One region of the Psychrobacillus mangrovi genome, then DNA from elsewhere that is predicted to be linked to it. Evidence: riboswitches for the same ligand, from Rfam matches in the RefSeq annotation. Region 1 holds a riboswitch; the other holds the start of a gene.

Region 1 (7,916 bases):
TGATAGTTTAAACAAGTTATTAGATAGTTTTCTTGAGATTAAAGGACAGAATTACAAAACAGATATTATTAAGGAGCAGTTTCCTATCTCGGAGGCTACTGGGGAAATCCAAAATTTGAAAATAGCAATCTTAATTTCTGCACCAATGAATAAGAACTTTGGATATGATTTGAATAAAATTCTAAAGCAGTTTTCTAATATGAATGTAACAATAGACTGCTATCATCTAACAATTTCATCTTTAAATAAGTTGGAAGGATACAATTTTATATTAATATTCTCGAGCTCAGTGCAAAATAAAGTTTATATTGAGGATGAAAATTTAGTTGGCAAACTGATAAGTTTAGAAAATTTACAGTCTGAACTATTAAGTGTTAATGTTAATGGTCTTTTTGTATTTTCAGATAAAGATAAGGTATTCAATACTAATGGTTTATTCCTACCTTTTGTATTTAAAAAATATGATGAAAAAACTTTTAATAGTTTCATATTTAAAACCTTTAGAAAAGGTGACATCGCCAATCTAAACGAAGAAGCTCAACTGATTAATGACGAGAAATTTAACTTATTGAAAATTCCCCAAGGAAGGTCCAAGGTAACTAATTCTAGATCAGATTTACCAAATGAGATTGATCGCAAAAAGTTAATAAATTTTACCGGTAGAGCTAGTGATTTAGAAAACATTATAAGAAAGATACTTGAACTAAACGGTCAGTTGTTGACCATTAAAGCCTCAGGTGGAATCGGAAAAACCACTACAATAAAAAAAGCAGCAATCGAATTAGCAGATAGAGGGTATTTTAACGATGGGATTCATTTTATTGATTGTGAGTTTATAACTGATTTTAACACCTTTGAATATAAAGTAAGTCAGTGCTTTGACTTGGATAGAACAATTAATTTAAAGGAACATATGAAACAAAATATTTTCGGTTTAGACAAATTGATTATATTAGATAATTTTGAATCTCTTCTATATTTGAATGATACAAGTGAAATAAAGAATCTTGTTGCATTTTTATGTGATTATGCAACCATCTCCACAACTTCAAGACAATGGATTGGGTTTGAATTTGAGGAGGAATACGAGTTAAGAGCATTAACAACAGATGAGTGTGTAGAGTTATTCCAAAAATATTATACAAATGAGATCAATACTACTGAAATGAAGATTTTGAGAAATGATATTATAGAAAATTTACTTAACAACAATCCATTAGCCGTAAAAATTATTACGTCAAATATACCAAAATTAAAAAGCATGAAGTTATTAAGAGATGACTTGGAAGAAGATTTCTTTAATACTACTAAACTTGGATTTGATGATATTTTTGTAGAAAGTGTCGATAATAATATTGAAAAATCGAAGTCTTTGTATCAATCGATAAATTATTCCTACAGTAAACTTTCCAGCAAGGAGAAATTGGTTTTTGAATTACTTTCCCTTTTCCCTGATGGAATTCATTTTTATACTTTTGTTCAAATGTTTAAAGGGGTTAACTATAAAAAAGATATTAATAGAATTACTGATAAAGAAATAAAAAGTTTGGAAAACAAATCACTATTACAAAATTCAAGCGCCACTATTAAACTTCAATCTATTGTAGGGAGATTTGCAGCACATAAGTTTAACGATAGAAATGTAGATGAAAAAAAAGCATATTATGACAAAGCATATGAATACAATGCTTACTCATTACAAGCCATGGAAACAATGGAGAATAAAAGCCAGCTCATAGAGATTTTCGACTATAACATGGAAAATCTTTTCAGTAGCTTAAATTATTTAGAACATGTGTCTGTAGCAAATAAAATAAGTTTATTGAAATACATTACTAATATTGCAACGTATTCAAATGATATTAATCAAGCGAAAAAATATGAAAAAAATATTAGAGGGTTAAAAGATTTTTTCCAAGATGTTGACAAAGCTGATATGCTTATAGATACCCTAATATATAAATTAAGATATTATGAAGGGGAATTTAGAGAGAGTTTAATTGAATTGCAAAAATCACTTCCACTAGATAGATTTTTTGCATTATTAAACTCAAAGGATTTTGTTAATGCGCAGATTTATTCAAATGCCGCAAGTATATATAAATACGGCAATGAACTTAAATTTATTAATGAATCTATTAAAAATAAGACCTATAAAAATTGGTGGATTGGTAGTGCTGATCTACTCTTTAGTATAGGTGCCTATAAGTTGTTTTCCGAGTTTGAAGAATATAGTACAAAAAATAAAGAGTCTTTCTTTTCATTAGAAGTTCTCTTTAATCTAGGTACTTTGGAATTAGATTACTTAAATACGCGAATTGATCAAATTTATAAAAAAGAGCACCTTTCTATTATGCAGTTTACTTATATCAAGGCCAAAATGGGTGTGATTAATAAGCATGATGTTAGGAACCTTGTTGTCGTAAATCCGTATTCATTTGGATTGAAAAACCTTATGTATGCTTTTTTAGAAAAAGATTTCAAAAAGGCAATTACATTTTATGAAACTGCAATAGAGAACTTAGAACATATCAAATATTATTATGTCGAAGCGATCTATTATTATGCTGCCTATTTAAAAAATCAAGATAATAAGGAATATGATTCATGGGTTAAAAAAGGAATTGAATTAGCAAGGGAGTACCAGTACAGATTTTTAATCCACAAGTTTGATTGCCTTTTGAGTGATGTTTTGGAACCTTTTTCAGAAGAAAAATATAAAATTGACATAGATTTAGACTACTTTAGAAAAAACCTAAAAACTATAAAAGAACTTGTATCAACTTAGACAAGACTCACACCCAGAAGTCAAAAAATTTATTACACCACTTTATTAGTAATATAAACTAAAGAGGGACTGCTATTCTTTATGAATTAGCAGTCTTTTATTTTTCTAAATTACACTGCCCACAATAAAAGGACCGTTAATCCCACCGGAAAAGTTTCTATCATTGTCGGTTTCTCATCCTTTTAATCATTGAGTTTGTAAAAAAAAATATTACTCAATCACTTATTCCTGATTTATTGAATTGTTGTGTATGCATAGTAACTACATTAATAATTCTTCATATCTTGAAGCATCCATATACTCAGGTTATCTGTCTTCTAATTGTATATCGTTGAAAACTTTCTCTATAGCCCCTCCAGTATAACAACTAGATCCATGCTTAATACCCTTTATCCTAAATGGTTACTCCTATTTTAACACCCGCCCCCTCTCCCCCTTAATGCACTTAGCTTTTTGAGAAACTGCCAAAAATAAAGTAGCCAAGGATGCAATTTCGGCTGCTAATTACTCATGGACATTTCCCTCATCAGTCTCCGTACCTTCGTTTATCTTTCCATTCAAGCTTCTTTAAAGATTCCTCGAATATCTGCCTCGATTAATCCTTTTGAGTAAAAGACCAATTCGTAATGATTTTTAGCAAATTTATTCAATCATCAAACATTTCAATTTTTCTTTCCAACTCTTCATTATGCTCCATTGAAAAATCGAATGTAAGTTTCTTAAAGAACGAAATTTTGCAACTACATTTACAATGATAGTGTCATAGGGTATACTGGTGGCACATAAAAAATACAGATTGTTTTGAACAATAATCTGCACAACTACATACCGTTTTCTGCACTAGGGGTGCCCATTATGGCTGAGATGCGAGCTTTTGCTCCGATCCCTTAAAACTCGATCAGGATAATACCTGCGTGAGGAAGTGCGGTGACTTTCCGACTTTTTTCATTTTGGATAAGTGGCTGCATCTTCACGGATGTGGTCTTTTTTTATGAAAAATTTTAGGAGGTTTTTTATATGCAATGTGGTTTAAGCCCTATCGTCGGATTTCGTTTTTCTTTGCATCCGATGACTAATGATTTTATTTCAGTTATTAAAGGTGCGCTTCAGGAAACTGATACATCGAATGTGTGGATGCATACAGACGATGTGTCTACTGTCATTCGAGGGAAACAGGTGCATGTATTCAATGTGGCAAAGGCAATTACGCTGCATGCCGCTAAAACCGGTATTCATATTGCTTTATCCGGTACCTTTTCAGCTGGTTGTCCTGGAGATACTGCTGGAGACGTCTATTTAGATAAAGGCGATGAAGTTGCAAATAAAGACAATACAAAGCAATATGTATCTTCACAGTTTGCACTTTATCCGATGAATAACCCAAATTATATGGATGTGATTTATAGAGAAGTTGACCGTGCAAAAGAACGAGGAGTATTCAATGAATCTATGCATTATGCAAGTGGTATTCACGGGGATATTCATGATGTGTTTGCATTTTACGAAGAAACATTTACACATGCTCGCTCAGAAGAATATAAGCACTTGGTCATGACCGTTTCAATGAGTATTAATAGCCCTTCGCATGGAGGTCTTTAATATGCTGAAGTCTTGGAAGTTAAAAGAGATTGTACTTATGTCTTTATTTGCTGTTGTGTTTGGTATTGTCTATTTGCTATTTCTTCATATAGGTAATATTTGGGCTGGATTTATTGGACCGATTGCCTATGAATGGATTTTTGGCATTTGGTTTATTGTGTCGATCATTTGTATGTATATCATTCGTAAACCTGGTGCAGCTGTCGTCTCAGAAACGATTGCAGCTGCGATTGAAGTATTACTAGGGAATGCTGTGGGACCTCGATTAATACTTTCAGGGGTTATCCAAGGACTCGGAGCTGAAGCAGTATTTGCTGCCACTCGCTACAAACGTTTTGACCTTTGGGTGTTGATGCTTGCTGGCGTAGGATCTTCCGTCTTTAGTTTTGTTTATGGATACTTTTTAGGAGGATTTAGTGTATTTAGTACTGGATATGTGGCTTTAATGTTCGGTATACGTATTCTGAGTGGAGCCGTAATAGCGGGTATCGGTGGTAAAGCTTTGTCGGACGGATTACTTGCTACTGGTTCACTTAGGGGATATGCAATTTCTCGTACAAATAAAGGTGATGTTCGTGCATGACATAATTCAATTTACAGATGTGAGTTTTCGTTATCCTGATGAGGACAAATGGATATTGAAAGATCTTTCATTTTCTATTCAAAATGGTGAGCGTGTAGTTATTACAGGACCAAGTGGTTGCGGAAAAACTACATTACTTTATTTGGGCAATCGCCTATACCCGGATAATTGCGATGGAATTTTAACTGGCTCCGTTAAATTATTTGGAAAGGAAAGCACTTCATATATTCCCGGGGAAATAAATCACCGAATAGCAACTGTTTTTCAAGATCCTGATGCTCAATTTTGTATGCAAACGGTCGAGGAAGAGCTTGCTTTTACACTAGAGAATTTGCATGTTCCAAGAGAAGAAATGGAAACACGAATTAGTGAAATTCTGACTCTAACAGACTTGAGCGAATTTCGTCATGCAACTATTCAAAAGCTTTCTGGCGGTCAAAAACAACGCATTGCAACTGCTTGTGCACTCATCATGGAGCCAGAGGTTTTGTTGCTAGACGAACCAATCTCGCATTTAGATCCATACACTGCGAAAAAATATGTTGAATGGTTGAATCAGTTGCAACAGAAGAGACAGATGACAATAGTTGCAATAGAGCACCGTTTGGATTTATGGGAAAATTTTTTTGATAGGAGTATTCCATTAATTCAAGGAGAGCCGAGTTCCCCATTAGAAAGAAGAAAAAATAGTTTAAGAGAAGATGCTTCACTAGTTGCGAATAAAATAAAGGCAAAACCATTTTTAAAAGAAACCTCATTTTCATTAAAACAAGGGGAAGTTACTGTTTTAGCAGGACCAAATGGTAGCGGTAAGTCTACTTTGTTGAAGGCATTGTGTCAGTTAATCCCTTCTAGCGGAAATGTGGAACCTAGTTTTTTAGGGTATGTTCCGCAATCGCCAGAGTTTTTATTTCTTACGAAAAGTGTACGTGATGAAGTTGCTTATGGTGGAGGAAACAATACAGAAGAAATACTTTCCCGATTACAGCTCCAGTCAGTGTCAGAGGCCCACCCCTTTGCAGTCAGCCATGGTCAAAAGCGTAGAGTGGCTATTGCCGCAATGCTTTGTGACGGACGTGAGATTATTTTAATGGATGAACCTACTTCTGGACAGGATGCTATAGCTTTATCTGAGCTATTTCAATTAATTGACGAACGTGCTCGTTCAGGCTCAACGTTTGTCATCGTTACACATGATATGGAATTTGCTTACTGTTTAGCAGATTCAATTTTATTGATGAACGATGGTCGTTTGACTGGGAAATTTGATGCTGATGATGTTTGGAAGAATGAAAGTTTGTTGTTAGATCATCATTTGCTACCTCCGAAAGGAGTGTTAAATTATGAGAAAAGCTTTGCATAATATGAATCCTTCCGTGAAGTTTTTATTAATAACTGTATGTATGTTTACGATGGCATTCTATTTTGACCCTTGGACGCCGCTTGTGTTTTGGGGTGGAGTGCTTGTGCTACAAATATTGTTTAGCCAAATTAGTTGGAAGAAGTGGTTGTTGTTTATGCTTCCATTTTTTGTAACAGCAATCGGTTATTTCTGGACTACGCTTGTTTTTTCTGAAGATCAATCCGGACCAGTTATTTGGTCACTTTGGAATGTTAATATTACAGAAGCGCAATTGAATCATGCAATGTCGTTAAGCTTTCGTGTATTAGCTTTTTCTAGCTTGTCCTTAATGTTTGCGTTGACGACAAATCCTGTGACATTTGTGATGAGTTTGATGCAACAATTGAAACTTTCTCCCAAAATCGCTTATGGCATTATGGTAGGTTATCAGTTTTTGCCTGTATTAAAAGATGAATTTGTACAGATTGGGCAAGCCCATCGATTAAGAGGAGTAGGTCTCGAGAAAAACGCTATTCAACGTTTGCTTGGCATGAGGAGTGTTTTAATTCCAATGCTTGCTGGCGCTGTTCGGAAAGCGGAGCGGGCGGCTTTTGCAATGGAGGCAAGGGGTTTTACTGGTGAGCGCAGAAGTAGTTATTTTCAAGTTATTTCAATTGGGAAAGTAGACTTTATAATTGTTGCTTTGTTCTTATTGGTATTAGTTTTAAGCTGCACGAACAAATTTTGGCTTGGTTAATAAATTTTATTTACTCCTACTTTTATTTAGTTATGATAAAAGTAGGGGTTTTTTAATTGAAGATGGGAGTGATCAGGATGTCATTAGTTGCTTTACTTCGAGGAATTAATTTAGGTGCAAAAAATAAAGTGGATATGAAGTCATTAAAGACTCTCTTTGAAGAAATGGGTTTTGAAAACGTGCGGACGTATATACAAACAGGAAATGTAATTTTTGATAATACAACATATGATATTCTTGAAATTGAAAAAATGTTATTTGCTACTTATGGTTTTAACATTCCTGTTGTTTTAAGAACAAAAGCAGAGTTAGAAGAGATTCAACAGCACCCCGTTTTCTTAAAAGATCAGGTATATGTCATGTTTTTAGCTAATGAAATTTCAGATGAACAGCAAGCTTTACTCGACAGCTTAGTGGAAGATGAATTTGTCGTATTGAAAAGAAAAAATATTATCATTAATATGTCGAAGAACTATCATCAAACGAAATTTACGAACACCTTTTTTGAGAAGAAACTCGGTATGGTCTCTACAGCTCGTAATCAAAATACAGTAAATAAAATTTTGTTGAAAATGTAAGAATCGTGACGCTTGTGTCCGGATAAACAAATTTCTGTCCGCATAAAAATTTTTATGACCGTATAAAAGAATTTCTGACCGGATAAAAGAATTTATGTCCACATGACTTTAGACATAAGTTTTTCTTATAGTAAACAATAATAACAATAAAATTTTCAAATACTATTTTTGAGCATATGATGAAAATAGAACGAAACAAGGAGGACTTTTCATGTCATTTGTTTTTAAATCTATTGATCATGTTCAATTAGCAGCTCCAAAAGGTTCAG
Region 2 (7,916 bases), on a different contig from region 1:
TCATGATTTTTATTTTCCGTTATTCTGGGTTTTGCCATGAAACATTCACAAATGAATTTGTCGCAATAAAATTTCAAAGGTATACTATAATAAATAGGAGGGATGCGTATGATTAAAATAATCTTTTTGATTATAAGCTTGTTCTCTACCATCATGGTAAATATACTCGCAAATACTCTACCGATTAATCATCAAACAACCGGAGAAATTTCAAATAGACTACCTTCATTATTTACTCCTGCAAGCTACGTATTTCTCATCTGGATTGCCATATATTTATTACTTGCATATTGGATTTGGAATATTGTAAAAGAATTTAAAAGTGGAGAATCCATATCCGCGACAAGAGTAATATTATTTGTAAGTAGCTCCATTTTAAATATTCTTTGGATTTTCTTTTGGCATTACGAGTTATTTTTATTCGCCCTTATTGATATATTTGCTTTATTAGGAGTACTGTTTATATTATATAAAACGTATTCTTCTGATGAGCAATTATGGATAAAGAGGCTCCCTATTTCTATTTACTTAGGGTGGATATTCGTCGCAACCTTTGATAATATTGACTACTATCTTACTTATGTAGAATTTGGTGGTTGGGGCATGACGAAATCACTTTGGGTTGTTATCTTTCTTACAATTGCTACAGCAATTGCATTACATATTCGTTTCCATTATAATGACCCAGTGATTGTATTAGTCTTTATTTGGGCGTTTATCGGGATTGCCTACCGACATATGTTACATGAATTATTAATAACCTCCGCATCAATTTTTTTAAGTTTTGTACTTATAGTAGGAATATTATTTATAAAAAAAATGCCTCGGAAATCTTAATTTCCAAGGCATTTTTTACTATCCATTTTTTATCAATCTAATTTGGTCAAAAATAGCGGACCTTCTTTTGTCACGACAATTGTATGCTCAATTTGGGCAACTAATGATTTATCAGGTGTCACAAAAGTCCAACCGTCTCCTGATTCTACAATATGTTCAGCTTTTTGAGAGATAAATGGTTCTACTGCTAGCACCATTCCCTCTTTTAAAATCGTTGGATCCCATGCATCATAATAATTGAGTACGTGCTGTGGAGCTTCATGAAGTGATTTACCAATCCCATGACCAGTTAAGTTCATAATGACATGTAAACCATTGTCTTTCGCTTCTCTCTCAACCTCTTTTCCGATTCTATTCAGGCGAGATCCAGCTTTCACTTTTAACATAGCCCGATTAAACGCACTTTCTGCCACTGCACATAACTTTTCTTTTTCTTCATAACCTTCACCAACAACAAAAGAAATGCCTGTATCTGAAAAATAACCATCATAAGATCCAGATACGTCAATATTGACAACATCTCCCTCTTGAATAATGCGTGAGCCTGGAATACCATGTGCCACTTCTTCATTTACGCTTATACAAGTATATCCCGGAAAATCATACTCACCCATTGGTCCTGATATTGCCCCATGGTCTTTAAAAAGCTTACCACCAATTTCATCCAATTCCTTTGTGGTAATACCAGGCTTTGTTGCAACTCTCATTGCGTCACGAATTTCCGCAACAATACGACCTATTTTTTTTAACGCTTCTAATTCTTCATTTGTTTGTACAATCATCTTTACAAGATCCCTTCTCATATCAAATACGCCTTGGCGTATTTGTGTCTAGATTTTGTATCGTGCTTGCACGATTATGTCTTATACAAAATCTGTGACATCCGCCGAAGGCTTAACCTGTATTAACTTATTCTAATACAGGTTAAACTGTACAACAATCATATCATATTTATGCTTTGTTCGGCAGTATAAGGCGCGGAGCCTTAATGAATAAAATCACACAAACAAATGCTGCAAGTAAAAATACAGGGATCATATAAGTAGAGTTATAGATAAATGAATAAACTACGACGTTTTGATTTCCAGCAAATTCACCAAAAAACAAAATTCCAGAAGTCACATGGGCTAGATAGCGAAGAAATGCTGCTATAAATGCTCCAGTAATGACCGCAGTCGCCATTTTCATTTTATCTTTGTTTTCATATGCCTTTAAAAAAGCAGGTCTTAATAATCCTGCAAAGCCTGCTACCATGAATGCAATAAAATAGTCTATTCCCACTTGTAGAATGACAATTTCTAAGGATAATGGTGCAGCATAAAAACGAGCTGTTACTACTTGCAGCATTCCTATTAAAAATCCTGTTATAATGCCCGCCATTATCCCTCGACGAAAAGCTATTAAAATTACAGGAACCAGTACAAAAGTGACTGTGCCGCCCTGGGGCATACCAAATCCTATAATATCTAAAATATATCCAAGAGCCGCAAAAATTGCGATTTCCACTAACAATAAAACGCGTTGATTTTTCATAGTAATCTCCTTTTTCGACCACAAAAAAACGACGTCGGGATAGACCCAGACATCGCGCGATTGTCAGTTTCCATCCACATCCCTACGCAAGCATGAACTTACAGGTTCGAAGGGTACTATCTCAGCCGCATAAGCGACGCCCCTTGTGGTAATGAATTATTTAGTTCGTGTTCATTGTAGCCCAATGAAATAAGTAATGCAACCCCCTGTTGTTCATTGTTATACTTATGAAAATATAATATGAAAATGGAGGAACTTACATGATAGATTTGTTGAAAGACTTAATTCGTATAAAAAGTGATAATGTGGACGGAGCAAATGAAGCACTTTTATTTTGTAAAAAATGGCTTGAAGAAAAAGGTATTAGTACAACTTTACATAAAATAAATTCTAAGCTTATGCTTGTATCTGAAATCGGTAATGGTAAGGAATGCGTTATTTGGAATGGACATGTAGATGTAGTTCCTGGCAACAAAGAGCAGTTTAATCCTTTTATAGAAGGTGATCAATTATTTGGCCGGGGCTCTGCTGATATGAAAGCGGGAGTTGCTGCTATGATGCAAGCATTCTATGAACTCTCCAGAGAACCTGAACAACTTACGAAACAAATTCAACTACATCTTGTAACCGACGAAGAAACAACTGGAGAAACATCCAAGTATTTAGTTGACCAAGGTCATCATGGAGATTTTGTTATTTGCGCAGAACCAACCCACTTGCATATCGGCCTCCAAGCAAAAGGAATTGTTCAACTTGATATTAAAATGAAAGGCAAATCAAGTCATGGTAGTCGCCCTTGGGAAGGAATAAATGCAATTGAAGAGGCATTAACTTTAGACAAAGAAATTCGACAACTCTCTTTTTTAACTGCTAGTAATGAATATTATGATTATCCTTCTCTAAACTTGGCTAAAATACATGCAGGCGACAGATACAATGTTGTTCCAGACGAATGTGTCATAAGCTACGACATACGCTTTGTTCCTGGACAAAACCCCACCGAGATAATTAAAGAAATAACAGAGGTTGCTCACAAACATTTTCCCGGAAATGAAGTACTTGTTTATGCCTCTGAGCCAGCGGTCACAACTAAAGACAAAAATCCCTATGTAATTAAGCTACAATCCGTAACTAATATAAAAACTGGACGAAATACTAATTTATTTGGGCAACATGGATCAGCGGATACCCGTTTCTATGCAAAAAATGGAACAGGAGCTGTAGAGTTTGGGCCATCAGGAGCAGATTGGCATGGAGAAAAAGAGTATGTTTCCATATCATCAGTAGAAACATATAAAGATATATTAGTTTCCTTTGCTAAAAGCTGAAACTAATTTTGTAAAGATACGTATATTAGATAAGTAATCGGAGAGGAGTGTATTCATATGGAAAACAACCGAATTTTATCTGCACTATCTTATTTTAGTGTATTGTTTGCACCTTTTATACTTCCGATCATTGTCTTCTTTGTTTCCCAAGATACCGAAGTGAAACATCATGCGAAAAGGTCGCTAATTTCACATCTTATCCCCTTTATATTTATGATCGTATTATTTATAGCTCTATTCTCGAGCTTTTTTACCGTGTTTATGAATGCAGCTGTTAATGAACAATCGCTTTTTATGGCATCGGCACCGTTTTTATTTGTATTTTTATACTTAGTTAGTTATATTATTATCCTTGTATGGAATATTATCCAAGGTGTGAAGGTATTAAGATAATGTTTATACTACCGTTATAACGGGAACAAAATTAATACTAATTAATCTTTGGGAGCGATTCTAATGAAAATAAAAAACGTTGCAAAAATCGTGATAAAATGGGCACCAGTGGTCTATCCAATTATTCGTAAATTAATGAAATCAAAAAAGACAATAAAATAAATAAACCTGCTCCCAGATAAGTTTTAACGGGGAGCAGGTTTTTTTATTGTTGAAATTCATTATTAATATGCGCTAAGTATGTGCACTCGCGTTGGCCACGTCCACATGGGCCGCTATATGCTAACGCATACATCTGTCTTATACGACACATCATGGAGGCCACTGAAAAACTCTTCAAGCTATCTCTTAGCTAATATGTACCCCGTTGATTTCCATTCCAGGCGGACGCTTTCCGCCGGCATGGCTTCAGCCGCTTCCCTCGCTACGCTCAGTCCAGGGTCTTCAGCTCATGCTATTCCGGCTGGAGTCGCCGCCTGAAACGAAAATCAACTATTGTATGCTTACAATCAAGTCTTTCTTCAATCAAAAAACATCGTTTTCCTGTGTAATAAATTAAAGTAAATGCAGGTAGATGTTACCCATGGTTTCACCCCAAGGAACCCTCCATTTAAGTCCATTAATGGCGATTTAATAAAGCACTTTCTGCTCAAAATTGATTAGAAAGTGCCTTATTTTTGTTCAAAAAACAATTACCTCATTTAAAACGTAAGTTTTTCAGTGTCCTCCACATCACGCTGCTTGCAAGGCGCGAATGCAAGTGTACTTTCTTGATTAATGTAGATTCTCTTACATTTTCAACAATTAATAGTCAAGAATTGCTGACTCTGCTTTCACTCTTATTATTGAAAGGCACTGTATCATCGGTTGTTTCTAGGATGTGCGCCTTACAAGCCGCAAGAGCGCGAAGAATGAGACCCCGTAAAGGATGTGGGAGCGACGCAGGAACGACTCATCCTGCGGAGGCTCATGCGAAGCGTACGGCAAGCGCGCATCCGTGTTAGAGCCTAAATTTCATATCAAAGACCTTAATTCCGTAAGTGACAAATAACCATCAAGACCTTCTACTCTAGATACAGGAGTCTTTGCTTTTTCTTTTTGACTATTAAGGATTTGTTCAAAAGTTAAAGGATTTGGAGCAGGCAGTTCATTAGGATTTATTTGTAAATTCGTGTTATACCTTTTAAAAAAAGCATTAGCCATAAGACGATATCCTTCCATAGTAGGGTGTACATCCGATGGATTTGGTATTAACTCTTTTTCTTTATTAGAAAAAGCTTCTTCAACGGATATATATGTCGCCCCATTAGCTTCAGCTTCTGTCTTTAAAATAGAATGCAATGTATTTAACTCTTTTTTAATACCTACACTTTGTGATTCCCGTATATGTGGATATGCAAAATAGTAGCCCATAACATATATTTTGGCTGTTGGTGCAATTACTTGAACTTCTTTCACAATTGCTTCCATATTTTTGCGTACGGTATTTAAAGCATAATTTGCCTGGATTTGCTTATACGCAATGGAACCATTCGCAGCATTAACTTGCACAAGTCTTAGTAAATCATTTGCACCAGCTGAAATGGTAACAATCGTTGCATCTTTAAGTAATTGTTTTGCTTCTTTCGTGCGAACTGTTTTTAACACATCAGCAGTTGTATATCCTGGAAAGGCAAGAGCCTTAGAATAAAAAGCAAGCTGATTAGATTTTTTCAATTCTTGTGCTATTAAATCTGTATAGCCTGCATCTATCGCTCTGTTTGGAGTTTGGCCGGCAGCTAGAGAGTCTCCTAAAGCAATATATACCTCTGCGCCTTTCGCTTCTGCAGAAAAAGATGTGAATGGAGACATTAAGAGTAAGATTGCAACTATCCACTTTTTCATCTAGATCTACTCCTTAAAATGCCCAAGAACCTTTTTTGAAAATAGGCTCTATTGTACCATCTTCTAACTCTCCCATAATATCCATATCTGCAGAACCAATCATGAAGTCTTCATGAACAATAGAAGTATTCAGCCCTAGGTTTTCAAGCTCACTTGGTGATAATCCACGCGCACCTTCCACACATGTCGGATAAGCTTCTCCAATAGCAAAATGATTCGAAGCATTTTCATCAAATAGGGTATTAAAAAATAAAACATTAGATGCGGAAATTGGCGATTCATGTGGGACTAGCGCAATTTCCCCTAAATATTTTGCGCCTTCATCTGTTTGTGTTAATTCTTTTAAAAGCTCCTCACCAGTAGCAGCTTCTACCTTTGTAATAGCACCGTTTTCAAATGTTAATGTAAAATTATCAATAACATTCCCTTTATATGCTAGCGGCTTAGTGTTTTTCACATAACCATTAACTCCAGTTTTTAAAGGAGCAGTATATACTTCTTCCGTAGGCATATTTGCTATAAAAGGAACGGATTGCTCATTTTTACTAGCTCCAGACATCCAAATATGACCTTTTGGTAGTTCTACTTGAATATCTGTCCCTTCTGCTATGTAATGTAATTTCTTGTAGCGCTTAGCATTCAATAATGATGCACGGCTTTCTAAATTTTCGATATGCTCTTTCCATTGTTGAACAGCTGTTCCTTCACCTATTCTTACTACTTTAAATATTAATTCCCAAAGAGCTTGCATTTGCTCTTCTTCTGGTAATTGAGGAAATACCTTTGCGGCCCATTTTTCCGAAGGCATCGCAATAATTGACCAAGTAATGACATCATTCATAACCGCTTTTCTATAGTTTTCAAGTGCTTTACCGCTTGCTTTATGAAAGTTTGAAATTTTTTCAACCGAGACACCTTCCAATAAATCTGGATTCTCTGCATCGATCCATAAAAGAGCACCTTTATTTTCGATCAACTCATCTCGTTGCATTGCTGCCCATTTCGGAAATTCATGAAAAGCTTCGTCTGGAGCTAAATCATAAAAAGATCTTGTATTTGGTCCATCTGAATAATTCACATCTACTCGCTTCGCCCCAGCTTCATACGCTTTTTTTACGACAAGTCTGGTAAATTCAATCGTTTCCGTAGTTGTATTAATAAGTAATGGTTGATTCTTTTGAATATTTAAACCAACCTTTACGATAAGCTCAGCATATTCTTCTAATTTTTGTTGAAAACTCATTGTTTATCTCCCCTTTTGCTGTATTGTTTTCGAAGAACCTTCTATTAATTCTCCGCGGTACCAAATTTTTTGAACTGGCTTACTCGGAAGCTCTTTTGTCCATTTTTTATACGTCTTTTCATCCGCATACGTTAATAAGGTCAATACTTCTCCATCTTTTCCAGCGCGTCCAGTACGGCCTGAACGATGCAAATATTGTTCGATAGAATGTGGTACATCAACATGAATTACATGTGTTAAACCAGAAATGTCTAGACCTCTAGCAGCAACATCTGTTGCTATAAGTATATTTACTTTACCGTTTTTAAAGTCGTCTAATGCTTTTTTTCGTTCTTCTTTTTTCATTTCCGAATGAAGTGAAATAATCGGAGCATCTCTATAAGAAAGCTTTGTATCCTTCATTAAGACTTGATCTAAACTATTTACAAACGCTAGTCCCTTCATACCTTCTAAATGGGAAAGCTTTCTTAAAAATTCCGTTTTATCCCTTGCTTCAGTTTTGACAAAACTATGAATAACTTCTCCCTTTGAAGGAATTTCCTCTACCGTCACTTGTATACGAACAGGATTATTCATTATTCTTTCTGCAACTAATTCGATTTCTTCCGTAATTGTGGCAGATGTTACAACTAACTGTCTTTCAACGGTTGCATCAATTAATCCTTTGACAGTCGTACGATTTTCTCGACTTAACAACT

What was found. A riboswitch is a leader RNA that binds a small molecule or an ion and turns the genes downstream of it on or off. The one in region 1 is predicted to bind thiamine pyrophosphate.
Region 2: linked by a shared signal. The riboswitch ahead of thiT (energy-coupled thiamine transporter ThiT) and the one ahead of WAX74_RS09600 (YkoF family thiamine/hydroxymethylpyrimidine-binding protein) in region 1 are both predicted to bind thiamine pyrophosphate.

The regions. Positions count from the first base shown of each region.
Region 1 covers NZ_JBAWSY010000005.1:161,840-169,755, forward strand. Annotated here, with positions in the region: gene WAX74_RS09595 (SIR2 family protein) at 1-2,788, shown strand, start outside; TPP riboswitch at 3,621-3,726, shown strand; gene WAX74_RS09600 (YkoF family thiamine/hydroxymethylpyrimidine-binding protein) at 3,806-4,387, shown strand; gene WAX74_RS09605 (ECF transporter S component) at 4,389-4,970, shown strand; gene WAX74_RS09610 (ABC transporter ATP-binding protein) at 4,957-6,333, shown strand; gene WAX74_RS09615 (energy-coupling factor transporter transmembrane component T family protein) at 6,314-7,069, shown strand; gene WAX74_RS09620 (DUF1697 domain-containing protein) at 7,147-7,647, shown strand; gene WAX74_RS09625 (VOC family protein) at 7,859-7,916, shown strand, end outside.
Region 2 covers NZ_JBAWSY010000007.1:50,914-58,829, forward strand. Annotated here, with positions in the region: gene WAX74_RS11265 (TspO/MBR family protein) at 109-837, shown strand; gene map (type I methionyl aminopeptidase) at 870-1,619, opposite strand; gene thiT (energy-coupled thiamine transporter ThiT) at 1,789-2,370, opposite strand; TPP riboswitch at 2,433-2,524, opposite strand; gene WAX74_RS11280 (M20 family metallopeptidase) at 2,631-3,698, shown strand; gene WAX74_RS11285 (DUF4870 domain-containing protein) at 3,756-4,091, shown strand; gene WAX74_RS11295 (SGNH/GDSL hydrolase family protein) at 5,106-5,975, opposite strand; gene WAX74_RS11300 (aminopeptidase) at 5,989-7,218, opposite strand; gene WAX74_RS11305 (DEAD/DEAH box helicase) at 7,222-7,916, opposite strand, start outside.